One region of the Bradyrhizobium sp. P3_C3 genome, then DNA from elsewhere that is predicted to be linked to it. Evidence: riboswitches for the same ligand, from Rfam matches in the RefSeq annotation. Region 1 holds a riboswitch; the other holds the start of a gene.
What was found. Region 1 has a riboswitch for cobalamin ahead of AC1DW2_RS14770 (ribonucleoside-diphosphate reductase subunit alpha). Riboswitches for the same ligand answer to the same signal wherever they lie in the genome.

Region 1 (7,854 bases):
GCTTCGCATTCGGGATCGTCGATCCGGCAGGCCTTGATGCCGTCGAGGTCCGGTGCCGCTGCGGTCGGGATCACGATCGGCGCGTGCGACACCGCCACTGACGCGGACACCGCATTGAGCTTTCCGTCGGTGCCCTTCAAGGTCGATTTCTCGACATGCGTGGCGCTGCGCGAGCGCAAATAGTAGGTCGTCTTCAAGCCGCGCCGCCAGGCCAGCCGGTAGAGCGCATCGAGCTTCTTGCCGGAGGGATTGGCGATGTAGAGGTTAAGCGACTGCGACTGGTCGATCCACTTCTGCCGACGCGCGGCCGCCTCGATCAGCCAGGCGCTGTCGATCTCGAAGGCGGTGGCGTAGAGCGCCTTCAGATCGTCAGGGACGCGGTCGATCTGGCCGACGCTGCCGTCGAAATATTTGAGATCGGAGACCATGACCTCGTCCCAAAGCCCCCTCGCCTTGAGGTCGCGGACCAGGAACTCGTTCACGACCGTGAAGTCCCCGGACATGTTCGATTTCACGAACAGGTTCTGATAGTTCGGCTCGATCGACTGCGAGACGCCGCAGATGTTGGAGATCGTCGCCGTCGGCGCGATCGCCATGACGTTCGAGTTGCGCATGCCGCTGGACGTGACCTTCTTGCGTAGGCAATCCCAGTCGAGCGTTGCGGAGCGATCGATGTCGAGACCACCGCGCGAGTCGGCGAGAAGCTGGATGGAGTCGAGCGGCAAGATGCCCTTCGACCACAGCGAGCCCTCGAAGCTCGGATAGCGTCCGCGCTCCGCGGCGAGATCGGACGACGCTTCGATCGCGTAGAACGAGATTGCCTCCATGCTGGTGTCGGCAAACGCCACGGCCGCGTCGGACGCGGTCGGAATGCGCTGGACCTGAAGCGCTTCCTGAAAGCCCATCAGGCCGAGCCCGACGGGACGATGACGCATGTTGGAACGCCGCGCTTCGGGGATCGTGTAGAAATTGATGTCGATGACGTTGTCGAGCATCCGGACGGCCGTCGTCACCGTCCGCTTCAGCTTGGCATGGTCGAGTCCATTGGGGCCGACATGGTTGAGCATGTTGATGGAGCCGAGATTGCAGACCGCGACCTCGTCGCCCGAGGTGTTCAGCGTGATCTCGGTGCAGAGGTTCGAGGAATGGATCACGCCCACGTGGCGTTGCGGCGAACGCAGATTGCAGGGGTCCTTGAAGGTGATCCAGGGATGACCGGTCTCGAACAGCATGGTCAGCATGCGACGCCAGAGGTCGCTCGCGCGCACGGTCTTGAAGACGCGCATGCCGCCGGCCTTCGCCCTGGCCTCATAGGCCTCGTAAGCCGTCTTGAACGCCTCGCCGTAGAGATCGTGCAAATCGGGCGTCTCGTCCGGCGAAAACAGCGTCCATTCGCTATCGGCATCGACGCGCTGCATGAACAGGTCCGGCACCCAATTGGCGGTGTTCATGTCGTGGGTGCGGCGGCGGTCATCACCGGTGTTCTTGCGCAGATCGAGGAATTCCTCGATGTCGACGTGCCAGGTCTCCAGATAGGCGCAGAGCGCGCCCTTGCGCTTGCCGCCCTGGTTGACGGCAATCGCGGTGTCGTTGGCGACTTTCAGGAACGGGATGATGCCCTGGCTTTCGCCGTTGGTGCCCTTGATGTGGGCGCCGAGACCACGGACCGGCGTCCAGTCGTTGCCGAGGCCGCCGGAATATTTTGCCAGCAGTGCGTTGTCCTTGATCGACTTGAAGATGCCGTCGAGGTCGTCCGAGACGGTCGTGAGGAAGCAGGACGAGAGCTGCGGACGCAGCGTACCCGAATTGAACAGCGTCGGCGTCGAGGCCATGAAGTCGAACGACGACAGCAGATCGTAGAACTCGATCGCCTTGGCCTCTCGGTCGATCTCGCGAACCGCAAGACCCATCGCGACGCGCATGAAGAAGGCTTGCGGCAGTTCGACCCGCTTGCCGCGGACGTGCAGGAAGTAGCGGTCGTACAGCGTCTGGAGGCCGAGGAACTGGAAGTTCAGGTCGCGCTCGGGCTTGAGAGCAGCCGCGATCCGGCCGAGGTCGAAGCGGGCCAGTTCAGGATCGAGCAGTTCGGCAGCGATGCCGGTCTTCACATAGGCCGGGAAATATTCGGCATAGCGCACAGCCATATCGGCCTGCGAGGCGAAGGTCGGCACGGCATGGACATAGGACAGCACCTCGCCGCGCAGCTTGTCCAGCAACAGGCGCGCGCTGACATAGGCGTAATTCGGCTCCTGCTCGACCAGCGTGCGCGCGGCCATGATCGAGGCCAGCGCCAGTTCGTCCTGGCTGATGCCGTCGTAGAGATTGCGGGTGGTCTCGGTGAGCACGGGTGCCGCGGAAACGCCGTCGAGGCCGGCGCAGGCTTCGCCGATAATCAGCGCGAGCCGCTTGGTGTCGAGACCAACGCGCGAACCGTCGGCGAGCGTGACATGAAGGACCGGCGCGACAGCGGGCGTCACTTCCGCGGCCGCCTCCTCGGCGCGCTGGCGCGACCGCTCCTCGCGGTACAGCACATAGGCGCGTGCGACCTTGTGGTGCTCGCTCCGCATCAAGGCGAGCTCGACCTGGTCCTGCACGTCCTCGATATGGAAGGTGCGTCCCTCGCCTGCCCGCCGCATCAACGCAGCGACGACTTCGGCCGTCAGCTGCTCCACGCTCTCATGGACGCGGCGCGAGGCGACCGCGCTGGTGCCTTCGACCGCGAGGAAAGCCTTGGTCATGGCGACCGCGATCTTGGCGGAATCGAACGGCGAGACCTTGCCGTTGCGACGGATGATCTGCATGGCCGGCTCGCTCGAAGCAGGCGAAAGCGATTGTGGACGCAAATGAACGATGGGTGCGGAGGCGGTGTCCGCGTCGTGCAGGTTGAGTGACATCAATGGGCCCCGTGATGCGCGCGTTGTGTTTGAACGGGGCTGTAAGGAAGGACGCTGCAGAAACGCCGGCAGCGGAGTTGCCGGGCGGTGCATGCAAGCGACCGCCGGACACCCCGCCCGTGGACGTTCAGATCGTCGCGGCAGGTCTCCTGGCTCGCAGGTCGTCGCCCACTTCCCGTCTTCCCGGCGCGAAAGGCACCAGTGACGATTGTTCGGAAGCAGCTCGCTGCTGACAGTTGCGGGGGCAGCGCCGGAATTCCACGCTCTCGCGCGGTTCACCGGCTTCCCTCTTAGCCACTAAATCTTGCGATCCAGCGGAACCGTGACGCCCACATGTGGTGACATATGCAGCCGGGTGTCAACGATTCGTTGGCAGGCTTGGCGCGGATTTCCTGTGGAATGCGGTGATGGCGGGCGTGAAGCCAGGCCGGATTCTAGGCACGCACATCCGTACTATGATCGAAGCGCGCGAAGATCGCACTTGTCACAGCACCGAGCAGGCTCCAGAAAATCAAGCTCGTCACCGTGACCGCGGTGACGAACTGATGCGACAGCGAGGACGGCACGTTGGTCTCGACGTGCGCCAGCTCGGGAGCGCCGATCATATGGGGCAAGATCAGCAGGATGACGCCCGCAATTGCCGCCGGCACCGAGTGGCGAAAGACGATCAACGCCAAGCCAGCAGCCGTCGCAAATATGGCGGCCAGCCACCAGATCTGGCGCGACAGCAGCGGTGCAGCCGGCACGCCCGGCAGCTCCGGCGGCAAGCCGAGGCCGGGGGCAATGGTGAACACGGCAAAACCTGCCAATCCCCACATCAGGCCTTCATGCCAGGAGACGCCCGCGCCGGTCGCGCCGCTGCGAACAGCAAAGAAGCCAGCCAGGAGCAGTGCGAAGCCGATCGCGGTCAGCACGTTCGCGGCCGCTGTATAGGCGCTGCGCTCGAATCCGTCTCGCGGCTCCCACGCCTCGGCGCCATGATCATGGTCGGCGTGATCATGGCTTGCATGGTCATGGCCAGCCGCAGCCGCCTGCGGCGCGTCGTGCTGATGGGTCTCCGCCGCCTTCTCGAAGACCTCGGCTTTCAGGATCAGGGGAACGGTGCCGAACTGCTGGGCGACCGTGACGATGAGACCAACGATGAAACCGGCAATGACCGACGAGAAAACGATCGAACGAAACGTACTCATGCCGCCCCGGTTAGTGGCAGGGGAATGCGTTCGAGTGGCGCACGTCGTGCGCGGCATTGTGAACGATGTCGATATGCGAGAATCCCACGACGCCGACGATGAACAAGCCGAGCACCATGGCCATCAGGGCTTGCGAAAGCCGTCCCGCCTGTCCGGCTGCGATCGGAAGATGTGCGACATGGGACTGGCTCATAGCTGTTCTCCGTTAGCGATTTGGTCGTTTTCTAACAGCTTCCGGGTGATATCGCGACTGGTAAGATGCAGGCTCGTCCCTGCCGAAATGCCTTTACGGGCGATCTTGGCGCCAGCGGCCTCCCGAAATACAGCCTCAAAACGCCGGAAATAGCTGAGGCAATCCTCCGCAGAGGGCTCCACGCCGATCAAAGTCCGGAATGCGCCGCGATGCACGGCGCAAATCGCGCCGTGTCCCCTGACTGCAAAGACAAGGGACGTGATGCCATCACGCCAATGGGCCTCGTCGTTCAAGCCGACATCGCGCGTCCGCGCCCGAACGGATCGACCAGGCGGACGATCTCGCAGGCGGCGACGAGGCCGGCGAGCCAGACGGCGCTGGTCAGCCCGATGCGCGTCACGATGGCCGCAGTGAACGCGCCCTCTCCGCCAAGGAACGGCGTCGCGGCAAGCAGCGCGAGCTCATAGGCGGCGTAGGCGGCGACGAGCGCGATGGCCAGCATCAGCGGCGTACGGCCCTGCGGCAGCAGGCGGAGAACGGTCGATGCCGCTGCCGTCGACAGCAACGCGGCAGCACCGATGACAAAGCCCCAGGCGATGGTGCTGCCATCGATGGGATAGTGCAGCACGCCGAAGCCGATGGTCTGGTTCACGAGCCAGGCGCCGGTGACGACGAGCAGCGCCGGACGCATCGGCAGCATCGCGGCGGCGACGACGGCGAACGCAGCAAACGGCGTCGCGCAGGCAAGCGCGAAGCTCGCGAGCGCGCATGACACGGTCAGCAGCGCAAAGCAGAACATCGGCGCAAGGCGCGAGGTGACCGGATGAAGGCGGAAACGGTCGGCGTGGGGCGGCAGGATAGTAACAGTCATGGGACGATCTCCTTGTGGGATCTGTAGCACATTTTTGCTGGAACGCGGCATCACGTCTGACTCAGTGAAGAGCCTCCATGGGATCTTCAGTCTCGGCTGGATCGCGCCGGTCGTAGACGGCAAGCCAGGCGGCAAGTGTCGCGCTGTGCGGCTCCATGGCCGCCAATTGGCGCAAGGCCACGCGAACGGTGGCGCGCGCTGTGCGATCGGGCGGAAGCGTCACCATCTCAGGTCCCCGCCCCTTCGCGACCGCCTCGACCACGGCGCACTTGCACGCCGTGAGCTCCGGCAGCCCATAGAGTTCGAGCAGCGCCTGGAAGGCTGCGTGATGATCCGGCCGAAAAGCGCGCTTGCGGCCGAGCTGATCGCGGAGCGGATGGGCCGGATAGAGATGCGCGCAGGGGATCCACCCCTCAGGCAGCGGCTCGGTGGCGGCATGGGTGCGGCGATGCGCGAGCAGCTTTGGCAGGACGTGGGTGTGCGGGCCGTCAGGGCTTCGCCCACCCGGCGGGGGGATCGGCTGGAATACCTCGGCACGCCCGATGCGGCTGATGAAGACGCGGTGCGGATTGGCGGCCAGAATGATCCGCATGGCGTCACTTTCGGGCGCGAACACGGATTGGCCCGTGCGGCTCCTGAGCACAGCGACGGCATCGGCATCGCTGACGCGGATGCAAGCGTCGATCTGCAACGTTCCGAGGCCAAGGTCGAACAGGATGCCGCTGCGATCCCTCCTCAGGAGCGCCTCGATATCCGGACCGAGCTCGGTCAGCACGGTACGACCGCTCATGGCGCTGGCTTCATGCGGGAGACACAGCGCGATGCGGTGGCTCCAGCTCTCCGTGGTCGGCGATTCCGATGCGATCAGGCGCAGGCCCGGGTGGGAGACAACGCGCATCCCACCCTTCTGCGTCACGACGCTGCCCCCGTTGCGCGACTGCTCCATATCGAAGGCCTCACCGGGCTCGCGTGTGAACTCGGCAATGGCACCGAACGTGCCGACGCTCCAGCCGGCCTCAGCGTCGGCAAGCTGGCTTGCGATCAGGTCCATGAGCGGATCGGCCGTCGTCATGAGGCTTCTCTCTCTCTCTCTCGCTATCTGACGTCGTAATTCGCCAGGCGAATGCCGCCATAGACGCCCAGTCCCGGCTGCAGAAAGCCGGTCGGATTTTGATAGTGCACATTGGCGAGATTATCGACCCGGCCGAACACCTTCACCTGGTCGGTGACCAGATATTCGGCTGCGACGTTGACGACAGTGTAGGCCGGAGCCAGCAGACGCAGAATGCTGAAGTCGCGGTTACCATCGACGAAACTCCCGACGTGCAACACGGTTGCGGAAAGTGTCAGCGGATCGATCGGATTCCAGATGACATTTGCGCTCCACTTCTCCTTCGGACGCCTCAGCAGCTCCAGTCCCGCGGTCGCATCGACCGCGCGGGTAAAAGTGTAGTCGGCACGAACGCGAAGCCGGTCGGTGATCGCAGCCGCGACGAAGCTCTCCGTGCCCTCCGTGATCGCCTTGCCGATATTGGTGTTGGTGCTCGTGAATGTCACGGGATCGAACGTGCTCTGGATCAGGTCCGTGATGTTGTTGCGGAAGTAGGTCGACCCGAAGCGAACGCGATCGCCAAACAAGGGTTGCTCGAAGCCGGCGTCGTATCCGACGCTTTCCTCCGGCCTGAGGTTGGGATTTGCAAAGAAGAAGAACGCGGGAAAGCTGACGTAAAGCTGGTTGAGCGTGGGCGCCTTGAACCCCGTGCCGTAGCTTCCCTTGAACTTCGTATCCGTGACCGGCACGATCACGGCAGACGCCAGACGAAAGGTCGGATGTTCCCCAAACCGCTCGTTATCGTCCTGCCGGACGTTGGCCGTGAAGAAGACGCGATCCCGGAACTGGGACTGCAGCTCCATATATCCGGCCTTGTTGATGTTTTGCGCCGAGACCGTCGCCGTTTGCAGTGTTTCGGTCTCATGCTCCGCACCAAAGATGACATTGTTGTTGGGCGCAAGCTGGGTCGTGGTGTGCCAATCATACTTGACGCGGTCGCCGGTCGTGATCGTGGCCATCGCGTCGCCGGGCGAGATGTTGTAGTTCCAGTGATTGGTGTAGTTGACACCGAAATAGCTTTTCATCCGGTCGTCGAGAGCGGACCAGACCGCCTCCCCGCGCGTGAAGAGCTGGTGCACCGTCTGCGTGCTTTGCGCGGCCGCGGGAAAGCTCGCGGATGTGACGGGATCGAAGGTGTCTCCGGTAAAGCGCAGGGTGGCGTCGGTGTACCGCGCCACGCCGTTGAGCGTGAGGTTTTCGCTCAATTCGGCGCCAAGCTTCGTCGAATAGGTCATGTTGTCGTAATAGTTGCCGATCGCCTTCTGCCCCGGCGGGAGCAATTCGACCGGCGTCACCGGCACGTCGTTCGCGTGGAAATGCGCGACGTTGAAGGCATAGTTGAAGTGGTCCTGTGAACCGCTCAGACCTGCAGTCTGGTTGAACGTTCCGAACGAGCCTCCCTCGACCGAGCCGGTGGCGCGGGCGGGACCGTCGCCCTTCTTCGTCACGATGGAGATCACGCCACCCAGCGCGTCTGCGCCGTAGAGACCGCCCTGCGGACCGCGCAGGACTTCGATCTGCTGAATGTCGGAGGTGAGCAACTGGCCGAAATCAAACGAACGGTTCGGGTTGCCGGGATCGCTGACATCGATGCC
Region 2 (7,854 bases), on a different contig from region 1:
AATCATCCGAGGTGAACAGGCCGTGCAAATAGCTGCCCTGCACGCGCCCATCGCTGGAGATCGCGCCCTCCGGCTCCCCATTCAGTTTCGCAAACGGGCGGGCGCGATCCGGCCCATCGGTGCGGCCGATGTGGATTTCGTAGGCCTCGATCGGCTGGTCCGTGGCGGCATGCACGGCCGCGACGCGCGTCAGCGTCTTCTGCGGGCTCATCATTGTGGCGACGTCCAGAAGTCCGAGACCCGGCGTGTCGCCGGCGGGGCCTTCGATGCCGTCGGGGTCGGCGACGCTGCGTCCGAGCATCTGATAGCCGCCGCAGAGCCCGAGCACATGGCCGCCCCGGCGGTGATGCGCCAGCAGATCGATGTCCCAGCCCTGCGCGCGCAGGAAGGCGAGATCGCCACGGGTGGATTTCGAGCCGGGGATGATGACGAGCCTGATATCGCCGGGGATGGCTTCGCCCGGCCGCACCATCACGAGATCGACGCCGGGCTCGAGTTTCAGCGGATCGAGATCATCGAAATTGGCGATCCGTGACAGCACGAGGCAGGCGATCTTGCACTGGCCGGGCTTGCGCGCGTCGCTCAGGCCCAGCGCGTCCTCGGCCGGCAGCTCGCCGGCGCGCGCGAACCAGGGCAGCACGCCAAGGCCGCGCCACGCGGTCTTCGCTTCGATCAGCTTGTAGCCGTCGTCGAACAGCGAGGGGTCGCCGCGGAACTTGTTGATGACGAAACCCTCGATCATCGCGGCATCGTCGGGGTCGATCACCGTCTTGATGCCGACGAGCTGGGCGATGACGCCGCCGCGGTCGATGTCGCCGACCAGCACGACGGGCACGTCGGCCTTGCGCGCAAAGCCCATATTGGCGATGTCGGCGTTGCGCAGGTTGACCTCGGCCGGGCTGCCGGCGCCTTCGACCAGCACCAGATCGGCGCGCGCCTTCAGCCGCTCGAAGCTTTCCAGCACCGCGCCCATCAGCGACGGTTTCATCGCCGCATATTCACGCGCGCGCGCGGTCGCGATCCGCTTTCCCTGCACGATGATTTGTGCGCCGACATCGGTTTCGGGCTTCAGCAGCACCGGGTTCATGTCGGTGTGCGGCTCGACGCCGGCGGCCAGCGCCTGCAGCGCCTGGGCGCGACCGATCTCGCCGCCGTCGACGGTCACGGCCGCGTTGTTCGACATGTTCTGCGGCTTGAAGGGCAGCACGCGCACGCCGCGCCGCGTGAACGCGCGGGCGAGGCCGGCGACGATGAGCGACTTGCCCACGTCCGAGCCGGCCCCCTGGATCATCAATGCGCGCGCCATGGTGTTTTCAGAACCTGGGGCCGTGCTCAGAACTCGACGCCGGCTTGCGCCTTGATGCCGGAGCGGAAGGGGTGCTTGACCAGCGTCATCTCGGTAACGAGATCGGCGATCTCGATCAGCTCGTCCTTGGCGTTGCGCCCGGTGAGCACGACATGCGTCATCGGCGGCTTGTGCGTTTTCAGGAATTCGACGACCTCGGCGATGTCGAGATAGTCGTAGCGCAGCGCGATGTTGATCTCGTCGAGCACGACCATGCGCAGGTTGGAATCTGATATCAGCTCCTTGGCCTTCGCCCAGCCGGCCTGTGCTGCGGCGATGTCGCGGGCGCGGTCCTGCGTCTCCCAGGTGAAACCTTCGCCCATCGCATGGAACTGGCAGAGCTCGCCGAAATGGCCGGTGAGCAGGCGCCGCTCGCCGGTGTCCCAGGCGCCCTTGATGAACTGCACGACCGCGCAGGGGAAGCCATGGGCGACACAGCGGACGATCATGCCGAAGGCGGAGGAGGACTTGCCCTTGCCGGCGCCGGTGTGGACGATGATGAGGCCCTTCTCGCCGCTCTTGGTCGCCATGATCTTGTCGCGGGCGACCTTGATTTTCGCCATTTTCGCGGCGTGGCGGGCTTCGGTTTCCTCGGCCGTTTGGGTATCCGGTTCAGGCGTCATCTGACAGGGTCCTTCGGCTTGACAAGAGGCGGCCGGGGGCAAATGGTGGCCCGGCGTTGGTTCCTGTCCTATGACAGGCGAAGAGGGAATGCGATAGGGTCCGAATCGACAAGATTCGGCTCCAAACTGCAGCCGCCCCCGCGACCGTGACCGGAGAGATGCCCGAGGCCACTGATCCCCCGCAGGGGATCGGGAAGGCGGGGATCGAAGGGCCAAAAGCCCTGCTCCGCAAGCCGGGAGACCTGCCAGCGCGGACGAGTTTTGGACCGGCGGACGGGGTGTTCCGCGACGGGGAAACGGACCTTCGGGGGAATGGTCCGTGTGCCTCTTCGCCTCCCGCTGTTTATCCTGGAAGAGGCGATGACCGTCACACTTCACGTCTGTATTACCTGCCGTGCCGGCCAGACGCTCGACGAGGGTGAGACGACGCCCGGCAAGCGCCTGCATGGCGCGATCCTCGATGCCGGCGTGCCCGAGGGCGTCAATGTGGTTCCCGTTGAATGCCTGTCGGCATGCAGCCAGGGTTGCTCGGTTGCGCTCAGCGCGCCCGGCCGCTGGTCCTATGTCTATGGCCGCCTGTCAGAGGCCCATGCGAGCGACGTGGTCGCGGGTGCTGCGGCCTATGCCGCCGCGCCCGATGGCCTCGTGCCCTGGCGCAGCCGTCCCGAAATCTTCCGCAAGCAGTCGCTTGCCCGCATTCCCCCCATTGCCGTGTTGCCGGAGGCCGCCGAATGAACTCGCTCGCAAAAGTCCCCGTGACGGTGGTCACCGGTTTTCTCGGCTCAGGCAAGACGACGCTGATCCAGCATCTGCTCGCAAACCCCGACGGCAAGAAGCTCGCGGTGCTCGTCAACGAGTTCGGCAGCGAGGGCGTCGACGGCGAGATCCTGAAATCCTGCGCCGACGCGAACTGCCCCGAGGAAAACATCGTCGAGCTCGCCAATGGCTGCATCTGCTGCACCGTTGCGGACGATTTCATTCCAACCATGGAAAAGCTCTTGGCGCGGACGGTGCGGCCCGATCACATCCTGATCGAGACTTCTGGCTTGGCGCTGCCAAAACCGCTGCTGAAGGCGTTCGACTGGCCTGAGATCCGCTCGCGCATCACGGTCGATGGCGTGATTGCGCTGGCCGATGCCGAGGCTGTCGCCGCCGGCCGTTTTGCGCCGGACCCGGCTGCGGTGGAAGCGCAGCGCGCGGCGGACGAAAATCTCGATCACGAGACGCCGCTGTCGGAAGTGTTCGAGGACCAGATCGCCTGCGCCGATATCGTGCTGCTGACCAAGGCCGATCTTGCGGGCGCCGCAGGGATCGAAGCGGCCAAAGCCGCCATCACCGCCGAGATGCCGCGCCGCGTGCCGATGCTATCCGTCACCGATGGCGTGATCGATGCGCGTGTCATCCTCGGCCTCGGCGCTGCCGCAGAGAACGATCTCGCCGCGCGCCCCTCGCATCACGACGGCGAGGAGGATCACGAGCACGACGATTTCGCCTCCGTCGTGATCGATCTTCCTGAAATCAGCGACATCGACGCGCTGGTCGCGTCGGTGCAGCGTCTTTCGCGCGAGCAAAACGTGCTGCGCGTCAAAGGCTATATCGCGGTCGCGGGCAAGCCGATGCGCCTGTTGCTGCAAGCGGTCGGCGAGCGCGTGCGCCACCAATTCGACAAGCCTTGGGGCGCAGCTCTCAGGCAGTCGAAGCTCGTCGTGATCGGCGAGCACGGCGATATTGACGAGGCCGCGATCAAGGTCGGACTTGGGCTTTCAGGATCTGGTATCTGATGCACGTCGTCTTCCGCGAGAGCCGCGGTCTCGAGGAGACCGCGACGCCAAGGGACATCGGCCAGGACCCGGCCGATCTCGTGGTGCTCTCGTACTCGGATTCCGACCTTGCCGCGTTCGCGGCCGGCTGGCGGCGCGGCCGTAACAGTCTGCCGTCGCTGCGGCTCGCCAATCTCGCGGAGCTGCGGCATCCGTTGTCGGTCGACACCTATATCGAGCGCACGCTGTCGCAGGCGCGCGGCATCCTGGTGCGCCTGATCGGCGGTGAGTCCTATTGGCCGTACGGGCTCGCGGCCCTGCAGCAGCTGGCGAAGGACCGCAATATCGTGCTGGCCGTGCTGCCGGCCGACGGCCGCGACGACACGCGGCTCGATGCCTACTCGACCCTGCCGGTTTCGACGCTGCGCCGGCTCAAGGTGCTCTGCGACACCGGCGGTTCCGTTGCAGCCCAGGCCGCGATTGCGCAGCTCGCGCTGGCCTCGGGCCTTTACGCGGGCCCGGTCGTCGGCGAGATGAACGTGCCTGAGATGGGCTTTTACGATCCCGCGCGTGGCGTCATTGCTGCGCCGATGACAGGCGAGGGAAAGCCGCTCGCGCTCGTGACCTTCTATCGTTCCTATCTCACCGCCGCTGATACCGGGCCGGTCGACGCCCTGATCGCGGCGCTGCGCGAGCGCGGCTTTGACGCGCACGGCGTGTTCGTCACCTCGCTGAAGGCTCCGGGCGTTGCGGATTGGCTGCGGACGTATTTCGCGACGAATCCTCCCGCCGCGATCGTCAACGCGACGGCGTTCTCGGCGATAGGCGAGGACGGCACGACACCGTTCGATGCTGCATCGTGTCCCGTCTTCCAGGTCGCGCTCTCATCGGCGCGGCGCCAGGACTGGGCAGAGTCGCTGCGCGGCCTGTCGCCCGGCGATCTCGCGATGCATGTGGTGCTGCCGGAGGTCGACGGCCGCCTGTTCGCGGGCGTGGTGAGCTTCAAATCGGCCGCGGAGCGCGACCCAGATCTGCAATTTTCGCATCTGGCGCACCGGCCCGATGAGGAGCGCGTGAAGGCCGTCGCCGCGCGCGTTGCGGCCTGGCGGCGCCTCGCGGAGACGCCAGTCGCCGAGAAGCGGGTGGCGCTCGTGCTCTCGAACTACCCGGGCCGTCCACATCAGATCGCGCATGCGGTTGGTCTCGATGCGCTTGCGTCGGTCGAGGCATTGCTGTCTGACCTGACAGAGGCCGGCTTCGATGTTGTGCCGGTCTCCGCACTTGGCGAAACGTTGCTGAAGCAGCGACTGACCTGGAACGTCGCCGATTACCGCGCCGCGCTCTCGCGTCTCCCGCAAGCATTGCAGGATGATCTCGCGCAAGCCTGGGGCGCGCCGGAGGATGACCCGAGCTGTCGCGACGGTGCATTTCAATTCGCGGCCATCGCAAGTGGCCAATCGATCATCGCGGTTCAGCCCGAGCGCGGCGATGCCGCCACGCGCGATGCCGACTATCACGATCTCGCCCGCACGCCACGCCACGCCTATGTCGCGTTCTATCTCTGGCTCCGGCAGCAGGACATCGACGCCGTCGTGCACATGGGTGCGCATGGCACGCTGGAATGGCTGCCCGGAAAATCCGTGGCGCTGTCGTCCGCGTGCTGGCCCGAAGCGCTGATCGGCGATCTCCCGGTCATCTATCCCTTCATCGTCAACGATCCCGGCGAGGCCGCGCAGGCCAAGCGGCGCTTGGATGCCGTCACCATCGGCCATCTGCCGCCGCCGCTGGAGCAATCCGTGGTGCCGGACGGCCTGCGCCGGCTCGAACGGCTGCTGGACGAATATTCGACCGCCGATGGCCTCGACCCCGCCCGACGTCAGCGTCTGATCGCCGCGATTCGCGACGAAGCGCGTGCGGCGGGTCTTGAGGACGATCTTGGTCTGGATGCCTCGGCAGCACCGGCGGAAGCGATCCCACGGATCGATCGCTTCGTCTGCGATCTCAAGGAGAGCCAGTTCGGCGACGGCTTGCACGTGTTCGGCCGCGGCGCCTGCGCCGATGCGGAGCGCGATGCGTTGCGTTCCGCCCTGGCGGGACAGCGCGTTGCGCCGGGGCCATCGGGCTCGCCGTATCGCGGACGCCAGGACGTGGTGCCGACCGGACGCAATCTCTTTGCCGTTGATCCGCGCGCGGTGCCGACGCCGTCGGCGCATGCGCAAGGCATCAGGCTCGCGGAAGAGCTGCTGCGTCGCCATTTGCAGGATCACGGCGACTGGCCGAAAGGCCTCGTGGTCGATCTCTGGGGCTCCGCGACGATGCGGACCGCCGGCGAGGAGTTTGCCATGGCGCTGCATCTCGCCGGCCTTGCGCCGCGCTGGGATCACGCCTCCGGCCGCGTCACCGGCTATGACATCATCGCACCGGCGGAGCTCGGGCGCCCCCGTATCGACGTCACGCTGCGCGTGTCGGGCCTGTTCCGCGATGTCTTCTCCGGCCTTGCGCAATTGTTCGAGGCCGCCGCCGAGGCGCTCGCAACGCGCGAGGAGGAGGGCGACGAGAATCCCTATCGTCACCGCGCCTCGCGTGTGTTCGCGCCGCGCCCCGGCCAATACGGCGTCGGCCTCTCCGCGATCCCGGATGCCTTCACGGCCGAGACGCGCGATGCCGCCGGCGAAGCCTGGCTGTCGGCATCGTCCTGGGCGTTCTCGGCGGACGGTGCGATGCAGCCGGATCGTGCCGGCATCGAGACGCGGCTCGCATCCGCCGATGCTTTCGTGCACGTCCAGGACTTGCCGGAGACCGATCTTCTGCTTGCCGCCGACTATGCCGCACATGAAGCCGGCATCGCGGCGGCTGCAGCGCATCTCGGTGCGGCAGGACCATCGCTCTATCACCTCGATACGACGCGGCCCGAGCAGCCGCACGCGCGGACGCTGACCGAGGAAATCTCCCGTGTCGTCCGTGCACGCGCGGCCAATCCGGCCTGGATCGCCGGCATGATGCGGCACGGTTTTCGCGGCGCCGCCGAGATTACCGCGACGCTGGAGCACATGGCCGCCTTCGCGCATCTGGCCGGCGCCGTACCGCCGCATCTGTTCGATCTCTACTACGATGCGACGCTCGGCGACGCCGATGTCCGCAGCTTCATGGCCCGCGAGAATCCGGCGGCGCTCGCCGCGATGGAGACCTGCTTCACACGCCTGCACGAAGCCTCGCTCTGGCGAACGCGCCGCAATTCGATCGCGGCTGCGCTGAAGGAGGCTTCATGAGTGCGGCCGCGATCAAGGGCTGGTGTCCCGGCGCGTTGCGCCCGATGCAATCGGGCGACGGGCTCGTGGTTCGCGTGCGCCCGTTCGGCGGAAGGCTTGAAGCCGCGCAAGTCGCCGGTCTTGCCGAGCTCGCCGAACGCTACGGCAATGGTCTCATCGATGTGACGAGCCGCGCCAACCTCCAGATCAGAGGCGTCAGCGAGCAAGGCCATCGCCGGCTGCTCGATGGACTCGCGTTGCTGCGGCTGCTCGACCCCGATACCGACATCGAAGCCCGGCGCAACATTTTGGTGACGCCGTTCTGGAACAGCGGTGATGAGACACAGGCGCTCGCCGCGGAGCTTGAGGAAGCGCTCGCCGACAGCACGCTCGATCTCCCCACAAAGTTCGGCTTCGCCATCGACGATGGAAAGTCGCGCGTACTCGCCGGCGACTCCGCCGACGTGCGCATCGAGCGCGATCACGGCGGCCGGCTCCTGGTGCGGGCCGATGGCGCAAGGCTGGGCCGCTCGGTCGCGCGCGGTGAGACCGTAAGTACGGCGCTCGCGCTCGCGAACTGGTTCATCTCGTCCGGCGGCGCGAAGGGCGGGCGAGGGCGCATGGCGGCTCATATCGCGGCCGGCGCAGAATTGCCTCAGTCGTTGAGCGGCGAAACCGAGCCTGCTCCGGTCATGGCCGCGTCACGACCCGGCCACTATCCGCATGGTGCCCTGGTCGGCGTCGCGTTCGGGCAGATGCTGCACACGACGCTCCATCAATTTTCCGGCTGCGGACATGCGCTGCGCATGACGCCATGGCGAATGGTGCTGAGCGAGGGCAAGCGCGAGATGCCGAGCGGGGCAGGCCTCATCACCGAG

Region 2: another riboswitch for cobalamin. It lies ahead of AC1DW2_RS09570 (DUF1636 family protein); the one in region 1 lies ahead of AC1DW2_RS14770 (ribonucleoside-diphosphate reductase subunit alpha).

The regions. Positions count from the first base shown of each region.
Region 1 covers NZ_JBFUGY010000011.1:84,979-92,832, reverse strand. Annotated here, with positions in the region: gene AC1DW2_RS14770 (ribonucleoside-diphosphate reductase subunit alpha) at 1-2,894, opposite strand, end outside; cobalamin riboswitch at 3,017-3,234, opposite strand; gene AC1DW2_RS14765 (CbtA family protein) at 3,329-4,084, opposite strand; gene AC1DW2_RS14760 (CbtB domain-containing protein) at 4,095-4,277, opposite strand; gene AC1DW2_RS14755 (hypothetical protein) at 4,274-4,570, opposite strand; gene AC1DW2_RS14750 (hypothetical protein) at 4,567-5,148, opposite strand; gene AC1DW2_RS14745 (DUF6925 family protein) at 5,210-6,220, opposite strand; gene AC1DW2_RS14740 (TonB-dependent receptor domain-containing protein) at 6,244-7,854, opposite strand, start outside.
Region 2 covers NZ_JBFUGY010000006.1:157,931-165,784, reverse strand. Annotated here, with positions in the region: gene AC1DW2_RS09580 (cobyric acid synthase) at 1-1,306, opposite strand, end outside; gene cobO (cob(I)yrinic acid a,c-diamide adenosyltransferase) at 1,333-1,968, opposite strand; cobalamin riboswitch at 2,009-2,232, shown strand; gene AC1DW2_RS09570 (DUF1636 family protein) at 2,329-2,703, shown strand; gene cobW (cobalamin biosynthesis protein CobW) at 2,700-3,749, shown strand; gene cobN (cobaltochelatase subunit CobN) at 3,749-6,997, shown strand; gene cobG (precorrin-3B synthase) at 6,994-7,854, shown strand, end outside.